Regions from separate parts of the Nocardia sp. CY15 genome, predicted to be linked through region 1. Evidence: riboswitches for the same ligand, from Rfam matches in the RefSeq annotation. Region 1 holds a riboswitch; each other region holds the start of a gene.
The links. A riboswitch is a leader RNA that binds a small molecule or an ion and turns the genes downstream of it on or off. The one in region 1 is predicted to bind S-adenosylmethionine.
Positions count from the first base shown of each region.

Region 2: it holds a riboswitch for S-adenosylmethionine, as region 1 does, so the genes downstream of both, GVY39_RS27955 (ABC transporter substrate-binding protein) here and GVY39_RS15060 (aminotransferase class V-fold PLP-dependent enzyme) in region 1, are expected to answer to the same signal.
Region 3: it holds a riboswitch for S-adenosylmethionine, as region 1 does, so the genes downstream of both, GVY39_RS34335 (O-acetyl-L-homoserine sulfhydrolase) here and GVY39_RS15060 (aminotransferase class V-fold PLP-dependent enzyme) in region 1, are expected to answer to the same signal.

Region 1 is NZ_VUOT01000010.1:156,892-164,498, reverse strand. Features, by position in the region: gene GVY39_RS15065 (Pls/PosA family non-ribosomal peptide synthetase) at 1-1,112, opposite strand, end outside; SAM riboswitch class IV at 1,638-1,751, shown strand; gene GVY39_RS15060 (aminotransferase class V-fold PLP-dependent enzyme) at 1,799-3,118, shown strand; gene GVY39_RS15055 (Uma2 family endonuclease) at 3,192-3,635, shown strand; gene GVY39_RS15050 (flavin reductase family protein) at 3,664-4,215, opposite strand; gene GVY39_RS15045 (YbaK/EbsC family protein) at 4,294-4,770, opposite strand; gene GVY39_RS15040 (2-oxo-4-hydroxy-4-carboxy-5-ureidoimidazoline decarboxylase) at 4,825-5,103, opposite strand; gene GVY39_RS15035 (crotonase/enoyl-CoA hydratase family protein) at 5,338-6,159, shown strand; gene GVY39_RS15030 (hypothetical protein) at 6,341-6,583, shown strand; gene GVY39_RS15025 (inorganic diphosphatase) at 6,721-7,212, opposite strand; gene dacB (D-alanyl-D-alanine carboxypeptidase/D-alanyl-D-alanine-endopeptidase) at 7,430-7,607, shown strand, end outside.
Region 2 is NZ_VUOT01000034.1:17,115-24,721, forward strand. Features, by position in the region: gene GVY39_RS27945 (ABC transporter permease) at 1-605, opposite strand, end outside; gene GVY39_RS27950 (ABC transporter permease) at 749-1,753, opposite strand; gene GVY39_RS27955 (ABC transporter substrate-binding protein) at 1,756-3,375, opposite strand; SAM riboswitch class I at 3,496-3,589, opposite strand; gene GVY39_RS27960 (hypothetical protein) at 3,975-4,682, shown strand; gene GVY39_RS27965 (glycosyltransferase family 2 protein) at 4,710-5,876, opposite strand; gene GVY39_RS27970 (DUF3153 domain-containing protein) at 5,912-6,694, opposite strand; gene GVY39_RS27975 (carotenoid biosynthesis protein) at 6,748-7,584, opposite strand.
Region 3 is NZ_VUOT01000006.1:130,877-138,483, reverse strand. Features, by position in the region: gene GVY39_RS10535 (NADP-dependent isocitrate dehydrogenase) at 1-135, opposite strand, end outside; gene GVY39_RS10530 (MFS transporter) at 483-2,009, opposite strand; gene GVY39_RS10525 (TetR family transcriptional regulator) at 2,109-2,813, shown strand; SAM riboswitch class IV at 2,866-2,976, shown strand; partial or broken gene GVY39_RS34335 (O-acetyl-L-homoserine sulfhydrolase) at 3,210-3,437, shown strand; gene GVY39_RS10515 (homoserine O-acetyltransferase) at 3,473-4,591, shown strand; gene GVY39_RS10510 (helix-turn-helix domain-containing protein) at 4,620-4,997, opposite strand; gene GVY39_RS10505 (nitroreductase family protein) at 5,067-5,714, shown strand; gene GVY39_RS10500 (DUF3017 domain-containing protein) at 5,766-6,011, opposite strand; gene GVY39_RS10495 (DUF2071 domain-containing protein) at 6,374-7,105, shown strand; gene GVY39_RS10490 (NAD(P)-dependent oxidoreductase) at 7,338-7,607, shown strand, end outside.

The DNA.
Region 1 (7,607 bases):
GCGTCCTTGACCGGGTCGAGGTAGCGCGCGAGACCGACTCCGCCGATCACCAATTCACCGGATTCGCCCTCGGCCACCGGATTGCCCGCTGGATCCACCACGACCAGATCCCAGCCGTTGAGCGGCAGTCCGATCCGGATCGGCCACCGGCCGTCCAAGCGCGCGGCGCACGCGACGACCGTCGCTTCCGTGGGGCCGTAGGTGTTCCATACCTCGCGAGCCGAATCACCGTTGCCCGCAAGGCGTTCGGCGAGTTCCGGTGGCACGGCCTCGCCGCCGAAGATGAGCAGGCGCACCGCCTCCAGCGCCTCGACCGGCCAGGTCGCCGCCAGGGTCGGTACGGTCGAGACCACGCTGATCTCCCGCCGCACCAGCCAGGGACCGAGATCGGCTCCGGTGCGCACCAGATCGCGTGGGGCGGGCACCAGGCAGGCGCCGTTGCGCCAGGCCAGCCACATCTCCTCGCAGGAGGCGTCGAACGCGACCGACAGACCCGCGAGTACCCGGTCACCGGGACCGATCGGAGCGTCGCGGAGGAACAGGTCCGCTTCGGCGTCGACGAAGGCGGCGGCGTTGCGATGAGTGACCGCCACGCCTTTCGGGGTTCCGGTGGAACCGGAGGTGAAGATGATCCAGGCGTCGTCGCCGGGGCCGGGCAGCGTCGACCAGGTCTCCTCGCGCTGTCGCTCCGCCGCGCGGATGCCCGCGGCGGTGGTCTCGATGCCTTGCGCGGTCACGATCGCGGTGACCTGCGCCTCCCCGAAGACCAGTTGGGCGCGCTCGTCCGGGTCGTCGGCGTCGACCGGCACGTAGGCGGCGCCGGAGTACAGGATGGCGAGAATGGTGACGTAGAGCTCGCGGGTGCCCGAGGGCATGCGCACGCCGACCCGGTCGCCCGGCCGCACGCCCGCCGTGGCGAGGCGAGCCATGGTCTTCTCGATCTCGACGACCAGCTCCAGGTAGGACAGCACGACTCGGCCGTCATCGATGGCGGGGGCATCGGGGTGCGCGAGCGCCGTCGCGGTGAGGATGTCGACCAGCGTCCTGGCCGCCGGCGCGTGATCGCCGCGCGACAACGGACGCGCCGGCGCGTCGACCTCTGTCTCGAGCATGGTGCTCTGTGCACCTCCCATCGACCTGCCTCACACTTTCCTGTTGTTGTGTCATAGCTGGGTTACCAAAGGGCAAACGCCATGCTGGCCAGTTGTCCACGGTACCCGGGGTTGTCGTCGTTTGTTGTTCACCGGACGGCGCGCGGGAGCGGCCGGTGCTGCGGGTGTTGTTGCAGGTGAGCCCGCTATTTACGGCTTTCCGCAGGGCAACAGCTGGTCGGCGGGTCAGTCTCGTGCATTCGCCACGAGATCGCTGAACCGAGGGTGTGATTCCGCTCATCGAAGCGGTCGGTTGCCTCCCGCACGGCGGTGCCGAACGTCGAGTCGCGGATCGCGGCACCGGGCGCGGTGGCAGTCGTCTGTCGCCGAGGGGTCCACGATTTCGCGAGGCAGGCGCGGCTCGCGTGTCTTCGTGGGGGTGCTTGTAATGGCTCCCACATGGTGGTTAGGTCCACGCGGTGCTCGTGGGGGACTCGGGTCGGATGTGGTTGACAGTGCCGGGGCGCTTCTGCCACTCTCGGGTCAGGTCATGAGTGCCAGTGCAAAGCCCCGGCTTGCTGGCCGGCAACCCTCCTCCGCGGTGGGGTGCTCCGGGTGACGACCCGGCCGCCGCCCGACCGGGCGCGGCAAGCGCGGACTCGACGACTCATCTGATCGCGGGTCCCTTAGCCGACGGGATTCACGTGATGACTACTGCCCTCGACAACGCCTGTGCCGCACTCGCCCAGGTCTCCGGTGACCAACTGCGCGTGCCGTTGGTGCAAGGCGGAACGGCGACCTACGCCAACTTCGACTACGCGGCGAGTGCGCCCGCTTTGACGCAGGTCAGCGAGCGTGTGCAGCAGCTGCTTCCGTTCTACGCGAGCGTGCACCGCGGTGCGGGCTACGCCTCCCGGATCTCCACCGAGTGCTACGAGGCCGCTCGCGGGTCGGTCTGTCGGTTCCTCGACACCGCCGACGACCAGGTGGTCGTCTTCACCCGCAACACCACGGACTCGCTCAACCTGCTCGCGTCCTGTGTCCCCGGCGACACGGTGGTGCTCGACATCGAGCACCACGCCAACCTCCTGCCGTGGACCAGGAATGGAAGGCGCGTCGTGCAGGCGGCGGGCACGGTCGAGGAGACGATCGGCAAGCTGGTCGCCGAACTGTGCAGCAGGCCCGCGGCTTTGCTCGCGGTGACCGGCGCCTCGAACGTGACCGGTGAGGTGCTTCCGCTGGAGCGTCTGGCCACCATCGCCCACCAGTGCGGCGCCCGCATCCTGGTGGACGCGGCGCAGTTGGCGCCACATCGGCGGATCAGCCTGCGCGACACCGGCATCGACTATCTGGCGTTCTCCGGACACAAGCTGTACGCGCCGTTCGGTGCGGGTGTGCTGGTGGGCAAGCGGGATTGGCTCGACGCGGCCCAGCCGTACCTGGCCGGTGGTGGGGCGGTGCGCGAGGTGCGTACCGACGGGGCCGAGTGGGCGCCTGCTCCGCAGCGGCACGAAGCCGGTTCGCCGAACGTGCTCGGCGCCGCCGCGCTGGCCGCCGCCTGTGACACGCTCGGTGCCATCGACGCCGAAACCCTTGCCGCGCACGAGCATCGGCTCGCCGACCGCCTCCGCGACGGCTTGGCCGCGATCCCCGGCGTCCAGCTGTTGCGCATCTGGACCGACAGTCCCGACTCCGTCGGCATCGTCGCCTTCACACTCGCCGACTTCGCCCCCGGCCACGTGGCCGCCTATCTCTCCGCCGAGCACGGCATCGGCGTGCGTGACGGACGTTTCTGCGCCCATCCGCTGCTCACCCGCCTCGGGCTGGCCGGCGCCCTGCGCGCCAGCATCGGCCTCGGCACCACCTCCGCCGACGCCGACCGTCTCGTCGAGGCCGTGGACACCCTGGTGCGCACCGGCCCCAGCTGGGACTACACCGTCACCAACGGCCTGTGGAATCCCACCCCCGAAACCCGCCCCTTCACCTCCACGGCTCCCGCCGGCGCTGCCCCCTGCTTGGTCGGCTGAGTCCGCGTACGCCCGATCAGGGCAGCGCCGCCGGATACTATCGCCGTATTCGAATCCGAGCTGAGGCGAACTTATGAGCACGCTGCCCGTCTGGGCCACCGATCCGGGGGCCCTCCTCATCACAGAGGAGGGCTACGCGGCGCTTCCCGAAGACATCCAGCGGCAGATCGAGGTGGTCGACGGCCATGTGATCATCTGCCGCAGTGGGACCTTCGAGCACAACAATGTGGCGCGGCGACTGGCCAACGCGTTGGAGCAGGCCGCCCCGGACGAGCCGTGCACCGGAGTAGTGACCGACTTCGAAATGCATTACGTGCGCAGCCGCCCGGGAAGCCCTGGTTTCTCTTTTCGCCGCCCGGACGTGGCGTTGCACCGGTGTATCAATGGCGATCGCAAGTTGACGACGGCGGACGTACTGCTGGTGGTCGAAGTCGTCTCACCAGTGTCCGAGTACGTGCTCCGGCTGACCGGCCCTTTCCCCGTGGACGTCGACTTCGCCACCTTGGACGGGGCGTGAGGCCGGGTGGCGTAGTCGGAATCTACGGTCAGTCGCCCAGGGCGGTGGGGCGGTAGTAGCGGCCGTTGTAGTACAGCAGTGGCGAGGCGGCGGGCTTTTCGTCGGTGTTGTCGTGGACGCGGGTGACCAAGCCGACGACGAAGGTGTGGTCGCCGATGGGGATCAACTGGTGCACGGTGGCGCGCAGCCAGATGGGGGTGCCGTGCAGAACCGGTTCGCCGGTGTCCAACGTGGTCCACAGTGCGCGGTCGGTGAAGCGCTCCTCGGCGGCGCGGGAGAACCGGTGGGCCAGGTGCTGCTGGTGTTCGCCGAGGAAATGGATGACGACGGACTCGGCGTCCAGCATGGCGGACAGGCTGGAGGAGGTGTGCGCGATGTTGAACGAGACCAGCGGCGGATCCAGCGACAGCGAGGCGAAGGAGGTCGCGGTGAAGCCGACCGGCCCCTGCGGCGAGTTCAGCGTCACGACGGTGACGCCCGCCGGATAGTGGCGCATGGACGCGCGATACTGCTCCGCGGTGATGCCGCTCAGATCATCGGGAATCTGTAGTCCCGTCTCCGGCCGTGGTGCGTCGGTCACATGACGAAACTACGCCCGGACGCCCGAACCGCGCGGGGTGTGTGGCCTTCGGCATGATTTCCGCGGCCCGGGCCCGAGTCAGTCCACGTCGATCGGAAGACCCGCGGTGATCCGCAGCAACTGTGGGAACGACGTGCGGAAAATGGTGTTCGGGTGCCCGCCCGCGGCCCATATCTCTCGATGGGCGGCCAGCGCGTTGTCCACCCAGGTGGGAAGGTTGGTCGGGTGGCCGACCGGCGCGACGCCGCCGATGGGCTGACCGGTCACTTCGCGCACCATATCGGCGGGGGCGCGGGTCAGTGTCCCTTCCAGGCGCGCACCGGTCTTCGCCAAGTCGACCTGGTGCGCGCCCGAAACCAGTAGCAGCACCGGGTCGTCGTCGAGCAGGAATACCAGTGATTTTGTGATCGCCCCGACATCGACGCCGAGTGCGCGCGCGGCATCCGCGGCGGTGTGCGTCGGTTCCGGCTGGGCGACGATGAGACCGTGATGGCCCCGTGAGATGAGGGTGTCCGCGACCCGGCAGGCGACCGGGGGCAATGACGACCTGCGCATCTCACCAGGGTAGAGCGATTGCGGACCGTACGCCGGGCGAGTCGCGCCGCCCGCTCAGTATTCCGGGTATCCCTCGCTGGGACCGAGCATTCCGGCGATGCGTTCGCCGGTGATCCGCGCGAGTTCGGTCACGTCGCGCGAGGAGACCGCTTCGTGCGCAACCGCTTCGAAGGCGCGGTCGACATCCCGCGGGGACAACGCGAGCAGTTCGGCATCGGCCTTGCTCAGCAGTGCCTCGCGGTCCCGGTACGGGCGAGCGTCGGCGAGTGTCGCCGCCCACGTCACGTTGCAACAGCATTCATACAGCGCGTGAACCGCGCGACCGCGGGGCATTTGGTTGAATCGGTCGAGGCCGATTCCGCGATGCATCAGCACAGTGTCCTCCGAACCCGATGAATGAGGTTTGCTGACCTGCTCATGATCCGCTTTTCTCCGAACCGGGAACCAGTAGATCACTGCGAATTCGCACAGCCTTTACACTCGCGCGACTTCCTTTGCGAGTCGCGCACGCCGGGACGTTTCCCGGGTCGGAATACCGGCCGCGACGAGTCTCGATACGCTGTACAAATGACAGATTGGCAGGCTTTCACCGTCGAAACCAAGGATCACGTCGCGCAGGTGACGCTGACCGGCCCCGGCAAGGGCAATGCGATGGGCCCCGACTTCTGGCGCGAGTTGCCGGAGGTCTTCCAAGCGCTCGACGCCGATTCCGAGGTGCGCGCGATCGTGCTGACCGGCTCGGGAAAGCATTTCTCTTACGGCCTCGACCTGCCCGCGATGAGCGGCACGTTCGGTCCGCTGCTGGCCGAACGGGCGCTGGCCGCGCCGCGCACCGACTTCCTGACCGAACTGCGCAAGATGCAGGCCTCGGTCACGGCGGTGGCGGACTGCCGCAAGCCGGTGATCGCCGCCGTGTCCGGCTGGTGCATCGGCGGCGGGCTGGACCTGATCGCGGCGGTCGACATCCGCTATGCCAGCGCGGACGCCAAATTCAGCCTGCGAGAGGCCAAGGTCGCGATCGTCGCGGACATCGGCTCGCTGCACCGGCTGCCCGGCATCATCGGCGAGGGACACCTGCGTGAGCTCGCCTACACCGCCAAGGACATCGACGCCGCGCGCGCGGAGAAGATCGGCCTGGTCAACGACGTCTTCCCGGACCAGGAGTCGGTGTTGGACGCCGCGCACGCCACCGCGCGCGAGATCGCCGCGAACCCGCCGCTGGTGGTGCAGGGTGTCAAAGACGTGCTGGATCAGCGGCGTAAGGACGAGGTCGCAGCGGGCCTGCGCTACGTCTCCGCGTGGAATGCCGCGTTCCTGCCCTCGGAGGACCTCACCGAGGCGATCAAGGCCGTCTTCGAGAAGCGCCCGCCCGAGTTCCGCGGTCGGTGATGCCCACGGCGCCCGACGGCGGGTCGGGCGCGCCGTGCACCAAGGGTGGGGAGGAAGGGTGGGCAAGGTGATTCGCCTCAGGGTTGCCCTGCCCTCACCCTAGGGGTGGCTGTGTGCGGCGCCGAACGTCCATATCGTTTGGGACGTCAAAGATTTCGCCTCGCATTCAGGAGCACAAGAAATGCGTATCAAGTCCTTCCTCGCCGCTGGTCTGCTGGCCACCGCTGCCGTCGCCGGGGTGTCGACGGCCGCTTCGGCCTCGGCCGCGCCGGTTTACCAGGACGTCGCCTACAACGGCACCTACATCGGTACCTACGCGACCTTCGAAGCCTGCCGGGCGGACGGTATCTCGCCGAGCACCGGCGGCTACTACTGGGAGTGCATCGAGACCTACGACGGCTGGGACCTTTACATCTCCTACTGAGCCACCTGTCACCGAGAAGGGGCATCCGGTATCCGGGTGTCCCTTTTCACCCTCTCGGGCCTTCGATGCGGCCCGCAGAGCGAAGCGGGGAGTCCGGGCCTACCGGACTCCCCGCTTCGCTTGTGCCGTAGCGGCTTTCAGTGTCCGCCCTGGTCCTTCAGGCGCTGGATGGACGCCTCGACCTCGGCCTCGGCCTCGGCGCGCCCGACCCACTCCGAGCCCTTGACGTACTTGCCGGGCTCCAGGTCCTTGTAGCGCTCGAAGAAGTGCTTGATCGCGGCCAGCTCGAACTCCGGGACGTCCTTCAGATCCTGGATGTGGTCCCAGCGCGGGTCGCCCGCCGGTACGCACAGAACCTTGTCGTCGCCGCCGGCCTCGTCGGTCATCTTGTACATCGCGACCGGACGGGCCTCCACGATCACGCCGGGGAACACCGAGTCGGGCAGCAGGACCAGCGCGTCCAGCGGGTCACCGTCTTCACCGAGGGTGTTCTCGATGTAGCCGTAGTCGGCGGGATAGACCATGGACGTGTACAGGAACCGGTCGAGCCGGACTCGGCCGGTCTCGTGATCGACCTCGTACTTGTTCCGAGAACCCTTGGGAATCTCGATGGTGACGTCGAACTCCACGCCATCTCCTTCGTGCATCGGTGCCGAGCCCGGCGACTCGGCTTCTTTTCGGCGACTGCCGACTCGGCCGCTGCGGAGTGCGCCGACTCGCCAGGTTGTTCAGGGGAACGGTTGCGCAACGAGGATAGTGTGGTCCCCGGGGATATGGGTGCGGCAGGCGGCTGCTGCGGGAATCGGTCAGGAGAGCGGCGGCGACGTGTTTGGTGGCAACGAGAACATCGGTGGGCTGGCCGCCCGGCGGCGTCGCAACAGATGGATCTGGATCTCGGCCACGCTGGTCGTGCTGCTCGCCGTCGCCGTCGTGGCACTGCTCGCGGTGCGGCCGTGGACCGACGAGTTCCGGCACGGCGGGTTGACCATCGCCGCCCCGCCCGCTCCGGTCGAACCGTCGCCAC
Region 2 (7,607 bases), on a different contig from region 1:
GCCAGCACCGCCATGCCGAATTCGACCGCGGCCAAGGCGAGCACGGGCTGATAGGAGTTGGGCAGCACGTGCCTGGCCAGCACCGTGTACCAGCGCACGCCCGCGGCGTGGGCTGCCTCCACGTACACCGCCTGGCGGACCCGCAGCACCTCCGAACGCATCACGCGCGCGAAGTTGGCCACCAGCGAAACGCCCACCGCGACGGCCACGTTGCGGGTGCCGAAACCGAGAGCGGTCACCAGCGCCAGCGACAGCAGCAACGCGGGGACCGACAGCAGCACATCGACCAGCCGCATGAGGACGGCGTCGATCACGCCGCCGATCGAACCCGCCAGCAGTCCCAGCAGCGACCCGGCGACGAGCGCGATGCCCACCGCGGACAAGGTGGCGGTCAGCGAAAGACCGGCGCCGTGCACCATCCGGGTGTAGAGATCGCGTCCGAGATTGTCGGTGCCGAACCAATGCTCGGCGCTGGGGGCCTGGAACTTCTGCGCGGGCACGCCGGTCAGCGGGTCGCCACCGGCGAATACCGACGGCGCCAGCGCCCATCCCACCGCCAGCAGCGCGACCGCCCCCGCGACCAGCAGTCCGGCATTGCGGCGCAGCGTCTTCCAGCTCACGGTCGGTCGCCGGATGCCGGACAGTACCGCTGCGCGCCGTTCCTCGGTCACGTCAACCACGAGATCTCACCCCCTCTGGCAGCGGCGCGCCGAGCGGGCGTGCGGGGGTCCTGGGAGCGGGAGCCATGTCAGGCACGAATGATCGCCTCCTCGGCGGCGTCGACGGCGGTCTGCGCGGACTCGCCGCTCGCACCGCGGGAGCGAGCCGCGATGCGCGGGTCGAGCAGCGGGTACAGCAGGTCCACCGCGAGATTCACGCTGACGAAAACCGCCGAGGTGAGCAGCACGATGCCCTGGACCACCGGGATGTCCTGCGCCAGCACCGCGGTCTGGGTCAGCCGGCCGACGCCCTGGCGGGCGAAGACCGTCTCCACCACCACCGATCCGGCGAGCATGTTGCCGACCAGGACGCCCGCGATGGTGAACGCGGGCACACTGGCCGGGCGCAGTACGTGCGTGCGCTGCACCCACCAGCGCGACCCGCCCTTGGCCAGCGCCACGTCGACGAACGGCTGGCGCCAGGTGGTTTCGAGCCCGGCGGTGAGCACTTGCGCGATGACCGCCCCGATCGGCAGGGCCAGGGTGAGCGCGGGCAGCACCGTGCCCGCGAAACCGTGCCCGCCGAACGCGGGCGCCAGGCGCAACTGGAACGAGAACACCTGCAGCAGAAGCAGTCCGGTCCAGAACGTCGGCACCGAGACGCCCAGCGACGGCAACGCCGCCAGGGCGCTGCGCAGCCACGGTCGACGGGTATGGGTCGCCGCGAACGCCAGCGAGACGCCACCGACGACCGCGAAGAGCAGGGCGGCGCCGGTCAATTCGAGCGTGGCGGGCAGCGCGTCGCCGATCGCGCCGGTGACCGGTTGCCCGGTCGCGATGGATTGCCCGAGATCACCGCGAACGGCGTGCCCGAGTGCGGTCCAGTACTGTTCCCACAGCGGCCGATCCAGCCCGTAACGGGCCTGCAATTCGGCGATGGCGGCCTTGTCCACCGGTGTGCCCGCTCCGCCGCCGTCGGCCGCGATCGAGACCGGATCGGCCGGGAGCAGGTACAGCACCACGAACGACAGCGTGAACGCCGCCCACAGCACCCAGATCGCCTGCAGCGCCCGCAGCGCCGAGTAGCGCGCCATGACTATCGTCCGCTCAGCCAGGTGTCGAAGAACTGCAAGCGCGCCGACGCTTCGAACTTCAGATCCCGCGTGTTCGGGCCCGCTCCGATGGCCTGGGACAGCTCGACGGTCGGGATGAACAACCCCGCCTCGAGGACCTGCTGTTGCGCGGTGCGGATGAACCCGTTTCGTGCCGTGGGGTCCACCGTGTCGAGCTGGCCGTTCAACGCGTCGTCCAGCGGCGAGATCGGGCCGCGTACATTGAGATTGCGCCCGTCGAGTCCGAAGGAGGTGCGCAGGATGTCGCCGTCGGCGCGGGTGGTGTTGAAGTAGGCGGTGTCGAAATCCTTGCTGTTCTGCCGCGCGGTGGTCTCCGCCACCGACACCAGGTCCAGTTTCAGCTCGACGCCGACCTGCCGCAGCTGCTGCTGGACCAGTTCGAGGATCGCCTGGTTGCCCGCGAACACCTGGCTGAAGAGCACCGAGAAGCTCAACCGCTCATCGTTCTTCGTCCGGATGCCGTCCGCGCCGGGCGCCCACCCGGCCTGGTCGAGGATAGTGCGCGCCTTCGCCGGGTCGTAGGCCAGGTGCGCCGAGAGGTCGGTGTAGCCAGGGGTGGTGCCGGCCAGCGCGCTGGTGGCGGGTTCGAACTGCGGGCCGAGCACGGTGTCCACCAGTTGCTTGCGATCGATCGCGGGCAAGAGCGCGTGCCGCACCGCCGGATCGCGCAGCGGACCGCGGGTGACGTTGGGTTGCAATCCGAACGGAATTCCCGGGTTGGCGGTGCTGAGCACGCGTCCGCCCGCCGCTTCGATCTGCGGGGCGTCCTGCGGCAGCGCGTCGCTGATCGCGTCCAGCTGCCCGGAGGCGAGACTGCCGGTGCGCACCCCGGATTCGGGCACGACGGTGAACTCGATCTTGTCCAGGTAGGCCTCGCCGCGATGGGCGAACACCGCCGAGCCCCAGTGGTAGCCGGTGCGCTTGGCCAGCGTCACCGCCGCGTCCTGGCGGTAGGCGGCGTAGGTGAACGGCCCGCTGCCGACGTTGTCGCCGAGGCAGCGCTGCTCGGCGGGCTTGCTCGTGGTCGCGTCGGCCAGGATGCCGAGCTGGGTGGTCGAGGACGCCTGGAGGAATTGCGCGTTGGGCTTGCTGAACTCCACCCGGACGGTGCGCCGGTCTACCGCGGTCGTGCCGACGTAGTTGGTGAGATAGCTGCTGCCCAGCGGCGCCTTGCCCGAGCCGAGCCGCACGATCGAGTCGAAGGTGTTGCGCACCGAGTCCGCGGTGAGCGGCGTGCCGTCGCTGAAGGTGACGCCGTCGGCCAGGTGGAAGGTGAACACCTTCGCGTCGGGGCTCACTTCCCAGCGTTGTGCCAGCCACGGTTTCAGCTCGCCGGTCGCCGGTTCCTGGTCGGTCAGCGAATCCACGATCTGCCGGGCGACGTACAGCGTCTGGTTGGTACCGGCCTGCGCCGGATCCGAGCAGGTCGGCGCCTGGGACAGGCCGTAGCGCAAGGTGCCGCCCGGCTGCGGTGGTCCCGCGTCGGCGCCTGGCGCGGCCGAATCACTGCCGCAGGCGGCCACGGTGGCGGCCGCGGCGAGCGCACAGGCCAGCGCGGCGATTCGGTGACGGGTTGGGATCACGAGGCAACTCCAGATACTTCGGTGCGGGCGAGTAGCTCGCCCTGGTACGACTCGGTGTCCGCGACGCCGGTCGGCAACGGTCGGCTGGGAATGCGGCGGCGCGGTTCGAGCACTTCGGTTCCTCCATCGGTCCCGGCGGAAGCACCCGCACCCGGTGACCGGGGGGTTGCTGCGACGTCGACGAGCCAGGTCTCTCAGTCGCTCTGGATGGTTGGCGTCAACCCTCCCGTCAGCGGGTGTCAGGGTCGAGCCGAATCATGATGCCCAGCAAGCGAAGGCTGGAACAAGGGAACTAATCACCGTGAGCGTAGATCTTGTCCCACGCGGTCTCATCGGGTCTTTGTAGTAACCAGGCATGCGCTGCTCTGTCGAGCGCGGGTGCGCGCCGGTCGCGTGATCACCGAGGGCGTCCAGCCGAAAGTCGGCGGCTCGATGCAGCATACGGTTCTCGCCGAGGGGCCGGGACACAGGTCGGCCCCGCAAGTCTCCCGTTCCGGGCAAACGAGACTCACCGCAAAATTGCTGTGCGCAATCTCGGCTGCTGGGCGCGTTTGCCGGAGTACTGTGCCCCTCGATCGTTCCGCCGATGAGGAGGTTTCGTGACCATATTGCGCCGTCTGACCCAGTTGTCCGCTGTCGCGACCAGTTCGATCGCCCTCGTGCTCGCCGGGCCCGGCGCCGCGCTCGCGGCCCCGGATGCGACCATTCCCGCGTTCTCCGACCAAGTCGTGCCGATCGCCGCCCCCGGTGACCTGCTCGGCGCCTATCACGCCGCGGTCGACGCGCTGCGTGCGCTCGGCATCCAGCCGTTCGCCTACCCGACTGCGTCCGCGTTCTGCCTCGACAACACCACGGCCGGTCTGGCGCCCGCTGTCGCGGGCGCCATTCCGGGGCCGTGGCCGAAGAACACCGTGCAGATCCCCGGCCTGGACCTCAGTGCGGTCAAATCCGGGCAGGCCATGTTCACCTTCGTGCCCTACGGCCTCGGACCGGACGGCCCGAACACCGCGGGCATGCAGGTCGCCTGGCTGAACCTGAGTACCGGCCGCAGCGGCACGGCCGCCATGGGGCCGCTGTCGGAGATCGCCCGCGCGATGATTCCCGCGGCCGTCCCAGCGGACCTGCGGCCGGGCGCCGAGCAGGCCATCCGGGACTTCCTCGTCGCGGCCCTCCCGATGGGCGGGGTGCGTGCGATTCCGGTGGACACCGGCAAGGGCACCGTGCTGGCCGCGGTGTTCGGCACGGTTCAGAACGGCGCCAAGTCCTGTTTCTTCCTGCCGACGGTCGGAATCACCGCGGTGCCGTGAGGTCGCGGCCGCCGCGGCACGGTCGGCTCAAGCGAGCGAGCGACCTTTCCAGCGCGCCGTGCCGCGGCGGCGGGCCCGATGCGAACGCGCCCACAACAGCAGATACGCCGCCACTGATGCCGGATGCGCCGCGGCGGCCAGCACATCGGAGCCTCGCAGCGGACCGCCGGTTTCGGTCGAGCGGGCCAGCAGCCGCCCGGTGACGGCGGCGAGCCAGCCGATCACACCTGTCCGCCGGGCCGAGCCCCGGCCCAGCACGGCCGCCGCGGGCGGCACCCAATAGGCAAGGGCGGCAAGCAGTCCCACCGCCGCTCCGCCCGTGATCGTGCCGTCGTAGGCCGACCAGAGCCACCGGGTGTAGCCGGCGTCCAGTTCCGCGGCGCCGTGATACATCCTGGTTCGAGCCAGCGGTCCCGCGGCCGCCAGAACGGTCGAGTGCCCGCCCCGTCGCAGCGTACGGGCGATGTCGAGGTCTTCGGTGACGCTCCCGGCCACTGCCGCGTGGCCACCCGCAGCGCGGTACACGGCGTTGTCGAACACCAGGAACTGGCCGCAGGCCACCGCCGTGGACGGCCGCAGGCTCCGGTCGGCCGCGGCGATCGGCAGCGTCGAGGCCCACGACCAGCACAGCAGGGGCTGCACGAGGGCCTCCGCCATCGAATCCGCTTCTTGCAGCGGCCAAGGCGAGACCAGCGCCGCTCCTCGTCTGCGCAGCGCGCCGACCGCCGCCGCGAGCGCCGCGGGGGCCAGCCGCACGTCGGCGTCCAGGAAGATCAGCACCGGCGTGGACACCTCCTCGGCCAGCCGCGCGCAGGCGGCGGCCTTCCCGGTCCAGCCGGGCGGCGGGTCGGACTCGGTGCGCAGCAGGGTGAAACGAGGGTCGTCGCCGATCGCCGCGCGGGCCGCGGCGCCGGTGTCGTCGGTGGACGCGTCGTCGAGGATGCGCACCGCCATGCGCGGTAGGCCGACCTGGGCGCGCAGGTCGCCGATCAGATCGGGTAGCCGCCCGGCCTCGTTGCGCGCCGGGACGCAGACGGTGACCGGTTCGATCACCGTCGCAGGGGTATTCGCCAGCCGCTGCACGGTGATCCGGTTGTATAGCGCGATGCCCGCGCCGAGCGCCGCTACGGCGGTAGCGCTGGCGGGCAGGATCGAGTTCGCGCGCAACGTCTTCGGCAGGTCGGCACTCACCATGCGCGCCACGCTATCCCGCCGCACCGACTTGCCGCTCAGCGATTCTGCGTCACCGTGCGCCACCAGCGGCTCAGGGAGAAGCCGACTTCCGGAGCGCCGGGCGGGGCGGGGTTGCGGTCCATGTACGCCATCGCGGCGATGATGGCGGCCACCGCGAGCGTGATGCCGCCGACGATGCCTGCCCAGCCCGCGAACGAGCGGGTGTTCGGGTCGGCGTAGCTGACCTCGGCGCGCAGTGTGGAGACATCGCCGGGCGGGAGCTTCCAGGAGACCACGTTGTCGCCCTCGCGGCTGCCGTTGGTCTTGGCGACGCGAGCCGGGAAAGCGATAGTGAACTGCACGTCGGAGCCGTGCGGCGGGACGGATTTCAGATCCACCCGCCCCGTCAGGCCGACCAGGTCGCCGGTGCGCTGGAACTGCAACTGGAACATGCCCTGGGTCTGCTCGGACAGCTGGCCGAGCTGTTGCACCTCACCGAAGGACAGATCCTCGAAGAAGACCTGGCTGCCGGAGTACCCGTCCTGGGCGTAGGGCTCCACCCGCACCTTCGCGGCCAGCGTCTCGGGCGCCTTCAGTTGCGGGCCCTTGTCACCGGGGTCGGCGGGCACCACGGCGGCGACGATCCGTCCGGACACCCGGTCGTTGGACGAGACACCCATCGATACCTGAACCCGCAGGCAGCCCGCGAGCATCGGCGCCAGCATCGCCGCGAGCAGAACGGCCGCCGCAACGCGCACGCCGCGGCGTGAACCCCGCCGCTGCGGCGGCTGCGGAGCATCGGGCTTCGTGGTGACGGGACTCGGTTGCACGGGTGACATCGTGCCAGTCCATCCGCCCGGAATGAAACGCGCCGGTCTCCGCGCGCGTCGGCCTACCGCACCGGGCGTGGCGCGCCGGGGCGGCGGCGCGCGCGGGCCGCGGCCACCAGCAGGGGAACGCCCAGCACAGCCAGGCCCGCGAAGCCGTAACCGGCGGACGGCAGCAGGTCGAGGAACACCGCGTGGGCCAGCGCCGACCCGAGCCAGGTCCACAGGAACAAGGCCACCGGGACGGTGAGCGCGACCGCCTGCCCGCCTGCCCGTGGGGGATCCGGCGCCGCGCGCTCCCAGATCGCGAGCAACGCGCCCATCACGAGCGCGACGGCGAACCATCCCAGGTAGTTGGTCACCGGAATCCAGTCCAGTCCGGGCAGTCCGGAGCTGGGGTCACACCAGGTCCACTGCCCGTCGGCCACCATCTGCGGATCGAGGAACAGATCCCAGCCCACCGCGCCGGCCGCTGTCCACATGATTCGCGCGCCCGTGTGCCGGGACAACATCCCGGCCACCGCCCATACCGGGTACATTCCGCCGGTCCACGCCAGCGGGATGATCAACGGAACGTCGAACAGGGCGGGACCGAGCCGGTCGGTCGCGTACGAGTAGCAGCCGAACGGCATTCCCGTCGCGGTGCCGATCACCTCGGCCGCGAGCCCGATGCCGGACACGATGACCAGGAAGCCGACGGCATAGCGGAATCCCCTGGTCACCGTCGCGTGTGCCACGGCGGCTCCGGCGCACAGCAGCACGATCGCGACAGTGATCCGGTCGCGTGCGCCGCCGGTGGTCAACGGATAACCGATCTGCGCGACGATGGTCAGCGCGACGAAGACGAGGGGCACGAGAGAGCCCGCCGAGCGGTACCCCGGATCCCGGGGGTGCTCCCGCACGGAGACATTCCGTTGCGTCGTCA
Region 3 (7,607 bases), on a different contig from region 1:
ACCGAGGTCGTAGTACTCCAGGTTCACGTCGAGATAGGGGTGGATCAGCTTGTCCTTGATGAACTGCCAGATGATCCGGGTCATCTCGTCGCCGTCGAGTTCTACGACGGTGCCTTCAACCTTGATCTTGGACATGGATCTTCGTGTCCTCCTAGGATGGTGCCCTCATTGCACGGCCAGGCGAACACGCTTGTGAGCGGACCCCAGCTGTTCCAACAGACAACGTATATGTCCCGCGTTGTCGGCGAGACGTGTGGTGCAAACAAGACAAGCGTACTGCTGCCCGAGTCCTCACCGCACGGGCAGCCCCCACAGTGAGATGCGCCACCTTTGTTACCGATTGGTAGGTCGGCGGCGGCTCCCAGCAGCGCGAACAGGCGCCGTCGCCATGATCCGCCTTCCGTTACGGCGCGGCAACCACTCCCCGCAGACGACGAGGTCCGCGCAACCCGTGACGTTGCGCGGACCTCGGTCTCAGCGGATCAGACGGTGGCCGGGATCCGTCCCTGCTCCTCCGAACCTTCGATCAGGTTCTCGGGCCGGTCGCGGATCATCAGCGCGATGATCGGAATGGCGGCGAGGAAGAACCCGGCGCCGACGTAGAAGGCCACGTCGTAGCTGTGGATCGCGGCTCGCGCGGCCAGGTTGTCGAGGCCAGGGTTGTCCCGCGCGAAGCCCTCGGCGACCTGCACCGAGATGGTGGTCAGCAGCGCCGTCCCGACCGCACCGCCCACCTGCTGCGCGGCGTTCAGCAGCGCGGAGGCGACGCCGGAGTCCTCCTCCTCCACCTGATGCAGCGCGACCGTCTGCATCCCCACGAACAGCGGACCCATGCCGAGCGCGATGAGCACCTGAGCGGGCAGCACCCCGGAGAGGAAGGTGTCGCCGTAACTCAGCTGGGCCAGCAGCACCAGCCCGATGACGCCCAGTACGGCGCCTGCCAGCATCAGCGGGCGCGGGCCGAGCTTGGGCAGCAGGGCGCTGGTGAGTCCCGCCGAGATCGCGATGCCCGCCGGGAAAGGCAGGAACGCGAAGCCCGCCTTCAGCGCCGAGTAGCCCAGGGTGATCTGGAAGTAGTAGCTCAGGAACAGGAACATCGCGAACATGGCGATCGGGATGAGCAGCGCGGCGAGGAACGCGCCGCCCCGGTTGATCTCCCCCGGGATGTGCAGCGGCAGCAGCGGGTTCGACGAGCGCCGTTCGATCACGACGAAGGCGATGAGCAGGGCGAGCCCGGCGACGAGCAGCGCGAGGGTGCTTCCGGCCAGCCAGCCGTCGTCGGCGGCGCGGCTGAATCCGTACACAATGGCGATCAACCCGAACGTCACGGTGACGGCACCGGGCACGTCGTATCCGCCGCTGCGCGGAGCCGGGAGGTCCTTCGCCACCCAGGCCAGCGCCCCGAGCAACGCCAGCAACGCGATCGGCGTGTTGACCAGCAGGCACCAGCGCCACGACGCGTACTCGGTGAGCGCGCCGCCCGCGATCAGGCCGAGCGCGGCGCCGCCCGCGGAGATGCCCGCGAACACGCCGAAGGCGGTGGCCCGCTCACCCGGCTCGGTGAACGTCACCGACAGCAGCGAGAGCGCGGCCGGGGCGAGCAGCGCGGCGAACGCGCCCTGCAACGCGCGTCCTGCGAAGAGCTCCGCTCCGTTCTGCGCGAGACCGGCCAAAGCCGAAGCGCCGGCGAAACCGATCAGGCCGATGATGAAAATTCGGCGGCGCCCGAGGTAGTCGGCCAGCCGGCCGCCCAGCAGCAGGAGACCGCCGAAGATCAGCGTGTAGGCGGTGAGCATCCATTGCCGGTTGCCGTCGCTGATGCCGAGATCGCGCTGCGCGAACGGCAGCGAGATGGTCACGATGGTGGCGTCCAGGACCACCATGAGCTGGGCCGATGCGATCACTGCCAGCGCGAGCCAGCGCGCTGAACTGCCCGGCTTTCGCGATGCGTGCACCGCTGTCGCGGTTTCGGTCACGTTGTCTCCTCGTTCCTCGATGTCGGGAACCATCCTGTCATTGAGCGACATTTGGCGTCAAGCGCAAAATGTCGTAGTACGACATTTGTCGGTTACGGACAGGAAAACGGCGGGTTGCGTTACCATGAGGACATGCTCGAGTCATCGGCGCCGATGGGCGCGGGCGCAGCGGCCGACCAGGCCCCGGCGACGGCAGGACTGCGCGAACGCAAGAAGCAGCAGACCAGGCTGCGCATCATGGCGGCCGCCCTCGATCTGTGTGATACGCAGGGCTTCGACGCGACCACCATCGAGCAGATCGCCAACGCGGCGGATGTCTCACCGCGCACGATCAACCGCTATTTCGACAGCAAAGAGGACATCGTCCTGGGGCCCGTCCACGACTTCGGGCGCACCATCGCCGAGACTCTGCGCGGAATGCCCCGCACGGGCAACGAGCTCGAGGCGTTGCGCGAGGCCTTCCTGCAGGTGGTCGATCGAGCCTCCGAGGCCGGTCCGGCCGACCCGCTGTCGTTCCGGCAGTTCCAGAAGGTACAGCGGATTCTGCGCAGCAGTCCGTCGGTCAGCGCGCGCAGTCTCGAACACGCCGACGACAAGCGGACCGCGATCGCGGCGGTGGTCGCCGAGCGCCTCGGTGCCGAACCGGACGCCCGTGCGGTGCGGCTCATCGTCGGCACCTGGCAACTGATCGGCCATGTCGGCATGGAGTGCTCGGACGACTTGTTCCTGGACGAGGATCTGGCCACCGCGGCCGAAGCGGGACGCACCGCGTTCACCGAGACCTTCGACGAATTCGTGCGCGTCTGCCGCGTCGCGCCGCAGCCCGGCGGCGAGTGAAGTCGGTGGAGGATTTCGGAGGCTGACCGACCGCCGGTTATGATGCCGGGCAGGTCATGAGTACCAGCGCCAAGCCCCGGCTCGCTGATCGGCAACCCTCCAACCGCGGTGGGGTGCTCCGGGTGATGACCTGGCTCCCGAAAGCCGGGAGCAAGCGCGTAGTAGGAGGTCGCCGGCATGTGTTGTCGTACACACCGCTAACCCCCCGAATACCGGCGAACACCTTCTTGGGAGCAAACCATGAGTGAATCCATCGCGCCCGGGGCCGTGCAGGACCCGGTGCAGTGGTCCTTCGAGACCGAGCGCAGCCGTGCGGGCCGGACCACCGACGGCACGCACGCCCCCGCGCTGCCGGTCCAGCGGACCGGTTCGCACACCTTCGGCGACGCCGCGCGGGACGGATCAGCCCTGCACAGCCGCGTGGCTACCATCGGGGATGTGCGTCCCCTCGTGATTCACCGTGCGTCGATGACGCATTCTCAGCTCACCCTCGAGGCACAGCTCGTCCTCGGAGTCGCTTCCGGACCGGTCCGCTCCGCCGTCGGCGTCGGCGTCGGCGTCGGCGTCGGCGTCGAGACCATGCCGACCGATCTGCGCGCCGGTTTCGCGGCGGCGACGACGTGACCGTGGGTACCGAACAGAGCGTGCGGGCCTCCGCCATCGTCCTGCCGCCCCCGGATGGACAGCTCGGCACCGTGGCCATCGGCGATGTGCGACTCGAGAACGGAGCGGTCATCCCGGACGTGCACCTCGCGGTGCAGCGCTGGGGTGAGCTCTCCCCCGCGCTGGACAACGTCGTGCTGGTCGAGCACGCCCTCACCGGCGACTCGCACGTCGTCGGTAGACCCGACGACGTGCACCCGATGCCCGGCTGGTGGGACGGCATGGTCGGGCCAGGCGCGCCGCTGGACACCGACGAATGGTGCGTGATCGCGACCAACGTGCTCGGCGGCTGTAAGGGCAGCACCGGGCCGTCATCGCTCGCTCCGGATGGGAAGGTCTGGGGCGCAAGGTTTCCCGAGATCTCCATCCGCGATCAGGTGACCGCGGAGGCCGCTCTGTTCGACCTGCTCGGCGTCGAGCGGCTCGCCGCCGTGGTCGGCGGGTCGATGGGCGGCATGCGGGTGCTGGAATGGATGGTCGGCGCACCCGAGCGGGTCGCCGCCGCGCTGGTCCTCGCCGTGGGCGCCCGCGCTACCGCCGACCAGATCGGCACCCAGACCACCCAGATCGCGGCGATCAAGGCCGATCCGGACTGGCAGGGCGGCGACTATCACGGCACCGGCCGCGCTCCGCTGACGGGCATGGCCCTGGCCCGGCGGATCGCGCACCTGACCTACCGCACCGAGTTCGAGCTCGATCACCGGTTCGAGAACAGACCTCAGGACGACGAGGACCCGTGGACCGGCGGCCGCTACGCGGTGCAGAGCTACCTGGATCACCAAGCCGAAAAGCTGTGCAAGCGTTTCGATCCCGCCACGTATGTGCTGCTGACCGAGGCGATGAACCGCCACGACGTCGGCCGCGACCGGGGCGGCATCGAGGCGGCGCTCGCCGCGACGCCGGTGCCCTGCGTGGTCGGCGGCGTCGACTCCGACCGGCTGTACCCGCTGCGGACCCAACAGGAACTCGCGGATCTCCTACCCGGCTGCGACGGACTCGAGGTGGTGCACTCGCGTGACGGGCACGACGGGTTCCTCACCGAGGCGGCCGCGGTGTCGAAACTGCTGACCGAGACCATGCGACTCGCTCGGGACGGCATCCGGACCAAGCGCTGACCGGCCCCGAGCATTCGGTGCCGGGCCGTCACCCCGCCGCTGCTCGTCGGGCCGCCTCGATCCGGTTGATGTTGGTTTCGATCCAGTCCCGCAGCGCCGCGATGGGCGTGCGCAGGCTGTGGCCGAGTTCGGTGAGCGTGTAGTCCACCCGGGGCGGGACGGTGGGATGCACTGTGCGCGTGACGAATCCATCGGCCTCGAGTTGGCGCAACGTCTGCGTCAGCATCTTCTGGGAGATGCCGCCGATCCGGTGGCGCAGGTCGGTGTATCGCAGGGTGCCGTCGGCGAGCGCGTCGATGATCAGCACCGTCCACTTGCCCGCGATGTGGTCGAGGACCTCCCGCGTGGGGCACTTCGCGGAGTACACATCGGCGGGCAGGCCGGAACTTTCCACGTAGGTGGGCACCTGATGGAGTGTAGCGCACTATAAAGTGCCGTCTTTCCATTGGAGTGTCACTCTCCGATAGTAAGAATCATGGAGATACAGCAGATCTCGGTGTCCGAAGCGATCCGGGGACGTCGTACAGTGCGGCACTACCGCGCCGACCCCGTGCCATCCGCACTTGTCGACGAGGTGGTCGAGTTGGCGATGCAAGCACCGAGTGCGTGGAACATGCAGGACCGGTCGATCGTGGTGGTGACCAGCGAGTCCGGCCGCGCGGCGCTGTCGGAGGCGGCGTTCGGCCAGCCGCAGCCGAGAGAGGCGCCGGTAGTGCTCGTCTTCGTCGCCGATCCCGCCGCCTGGCGCGACCACAACGCCGATATCGCCGAACTGGCCGGCCGAAACGGCGCGTGGAACGCCGAGTTCACCGCGTTGTTCGACGCGCGCGCCGAGTACCTGGCATTGGAGCAGCGCGGACTGCTGCGGGAGAACGCGGTCAAGAACGCGATGATCGCGGCCACCTACGCGATGCTCGCCGCCACCGGGCTCGGTTTGGCCTCCGCGCCGATGAACGGCTGGGACGCCGACCTGGTCAAGCAGGCCATCGGTATCGGCGACCGCGATGATCTCGCCATCGCGGTGCTGGTCACCATCGGCTACAGCGACGCCCACCCACCCCATCCCGGACGCCGTCCGCGCGAGCGAACGGTCTTCGCCGAGCGATACGCCGCTGCCCGCTGATCACGGAGGGGCGACTCGGCTCGGCCGGGTCGCCCTCCGATCACCGACCTGTCAGCCGACGCCGAGCGTGTTGATCGTGGCCGCGAGGAACAGGATGCTCGACCCGAGCAAAGTCAGCGCGCCGACGTCGAAGGGCTTGCTGCGCACCGCGAGCAACCCGACCCGCGCGGTCGGCAGGCACAACCGGAATGCCGCTGCCAGCAGCGTCGCACCGCCGAAGAAGAACGCCCCCCGCCGCCACCGATCGGACGCGACGAACACCACCGCCACCACGATGACAAGCGTCACGACGACCATAGGCAGATGGCAGCGCAAGAACTGCGCCCCGAGACTTCGTCGCCGGCCCCGGTGCTCCGTGATAGGCGTGTCGGCATCGGTCACGCCCCGATTCTTGCAGACCCCCTCGCCATTGACCGGCATCGGGCGTACGCGGACGATGCGCGTCGTACCCGGCGCGCTGCCCGCGTACGAAATACGAGGAGCCGCGTCATACGGTCACTCGACCGACGCCGGTCGAGCGCGTGCGTCCTGCTACCTCGATCGAGGGCGACCGATACGCGGGTCGGTGCTGGCACCTGCGCCTTCCGTGTACCGTCGAATGCGGAGGGGTTGGTACCGCATCAGCGGTGGAGCCGGCTCCTGAGGAGAGGACCCATTGCGTGTTGCCTCAGATCTCGAGCGTCATCGAGAGACGTCTTCTGGTCAATTACCGCGTCGAACCCGACGTTGCGGCAAACCTGCTACCGGCGCCACTGCGACCGCATCTGGTCGGCGACTGGGCGATCGCGGGGATCTGTCTCATCCGGCTCGCTCAGGTTCGTCCGGTCGGGCTGCCCAGCTCGGTCGGGGTGCGCAGCGAGAACGCCGCGCATCGAGTAGCCGTCGAATGGGACGGCCAGGATGGGGTCGAAACCGGCGTCTACATTCCGCGCAGGGACAGCGGCTCACCCCTGAATGTGCTGCTCGGAGGACGCCTGTTCCCCGGTGTGCACAGCTTCGCCCGGTTCGATGTCCGGGAAACTGCACACGATCTGCACGTCGCCTACACGACCAGGGACAGGTCGACCCAGGTCAGTGTGGATGTACGCACGGCCGACGAGTTCGAGGGCAGCGCGGTGTTTCCCGATCTCACCGCCGCTTCGCAGTTCTTCCGCCAGGGCTGCACCGGTTTCTCCGCCGGCCGTGACGGCACGCGCCTCGACGGCCTCGAACTGAGGACGCACGAATGGCGGGTGCACCCGGCGCATACGCACGCTGTCCAGTCGACTTTCTTCGACGACCCGACCCGGTTCCCACCCGGCAGCGCGACTCCCGACTGCACGCTGCTCATGCGTGATGTCCCGGCCGTATGGAACACCACCGCGCCGATGCGGACCCCGGCAACCGCCTGATTCCGCTACGCCGAAAGCTCGCCACAACGACGGAGGCGGCCACCTCGACCACGGCGGCCGATTGTGACTCCGGTCATACGAGTTACGGCCGAGCCCGCCGCTGTCTGGGCACTTACCTGGACGTACGCAACTCCTCCGAAAAGTGCGTACTTGTCGTCGTCGCTGGATGAGCAAACACTCGGTCCTTGTCGCCAGGCCGTGAGTCGCACGGACACGGCACGATTGGAGTCGCATGATCGATCAAGAGACCGCGGTGACCGTGCTCGGCACGGGTTCGATGGGCTACGCCCTCGCAAAAGCCTTCCTCGCGACGGGACATTCGACCACCGTGTGGAATCGCAGCCCGCAGCGGGCGGCACCGCTGGTGGACGCGGGCGCGCACCAGCAGTTCGACATCGCCGACGCCATCACCGCCAGCCCGCTGATCATCACCTGTCTGACTACGTTTCAGGCGACCCGCGACAGCCTGACCGCCGCAGAGACCGAGCTGAGCGGGCGAACC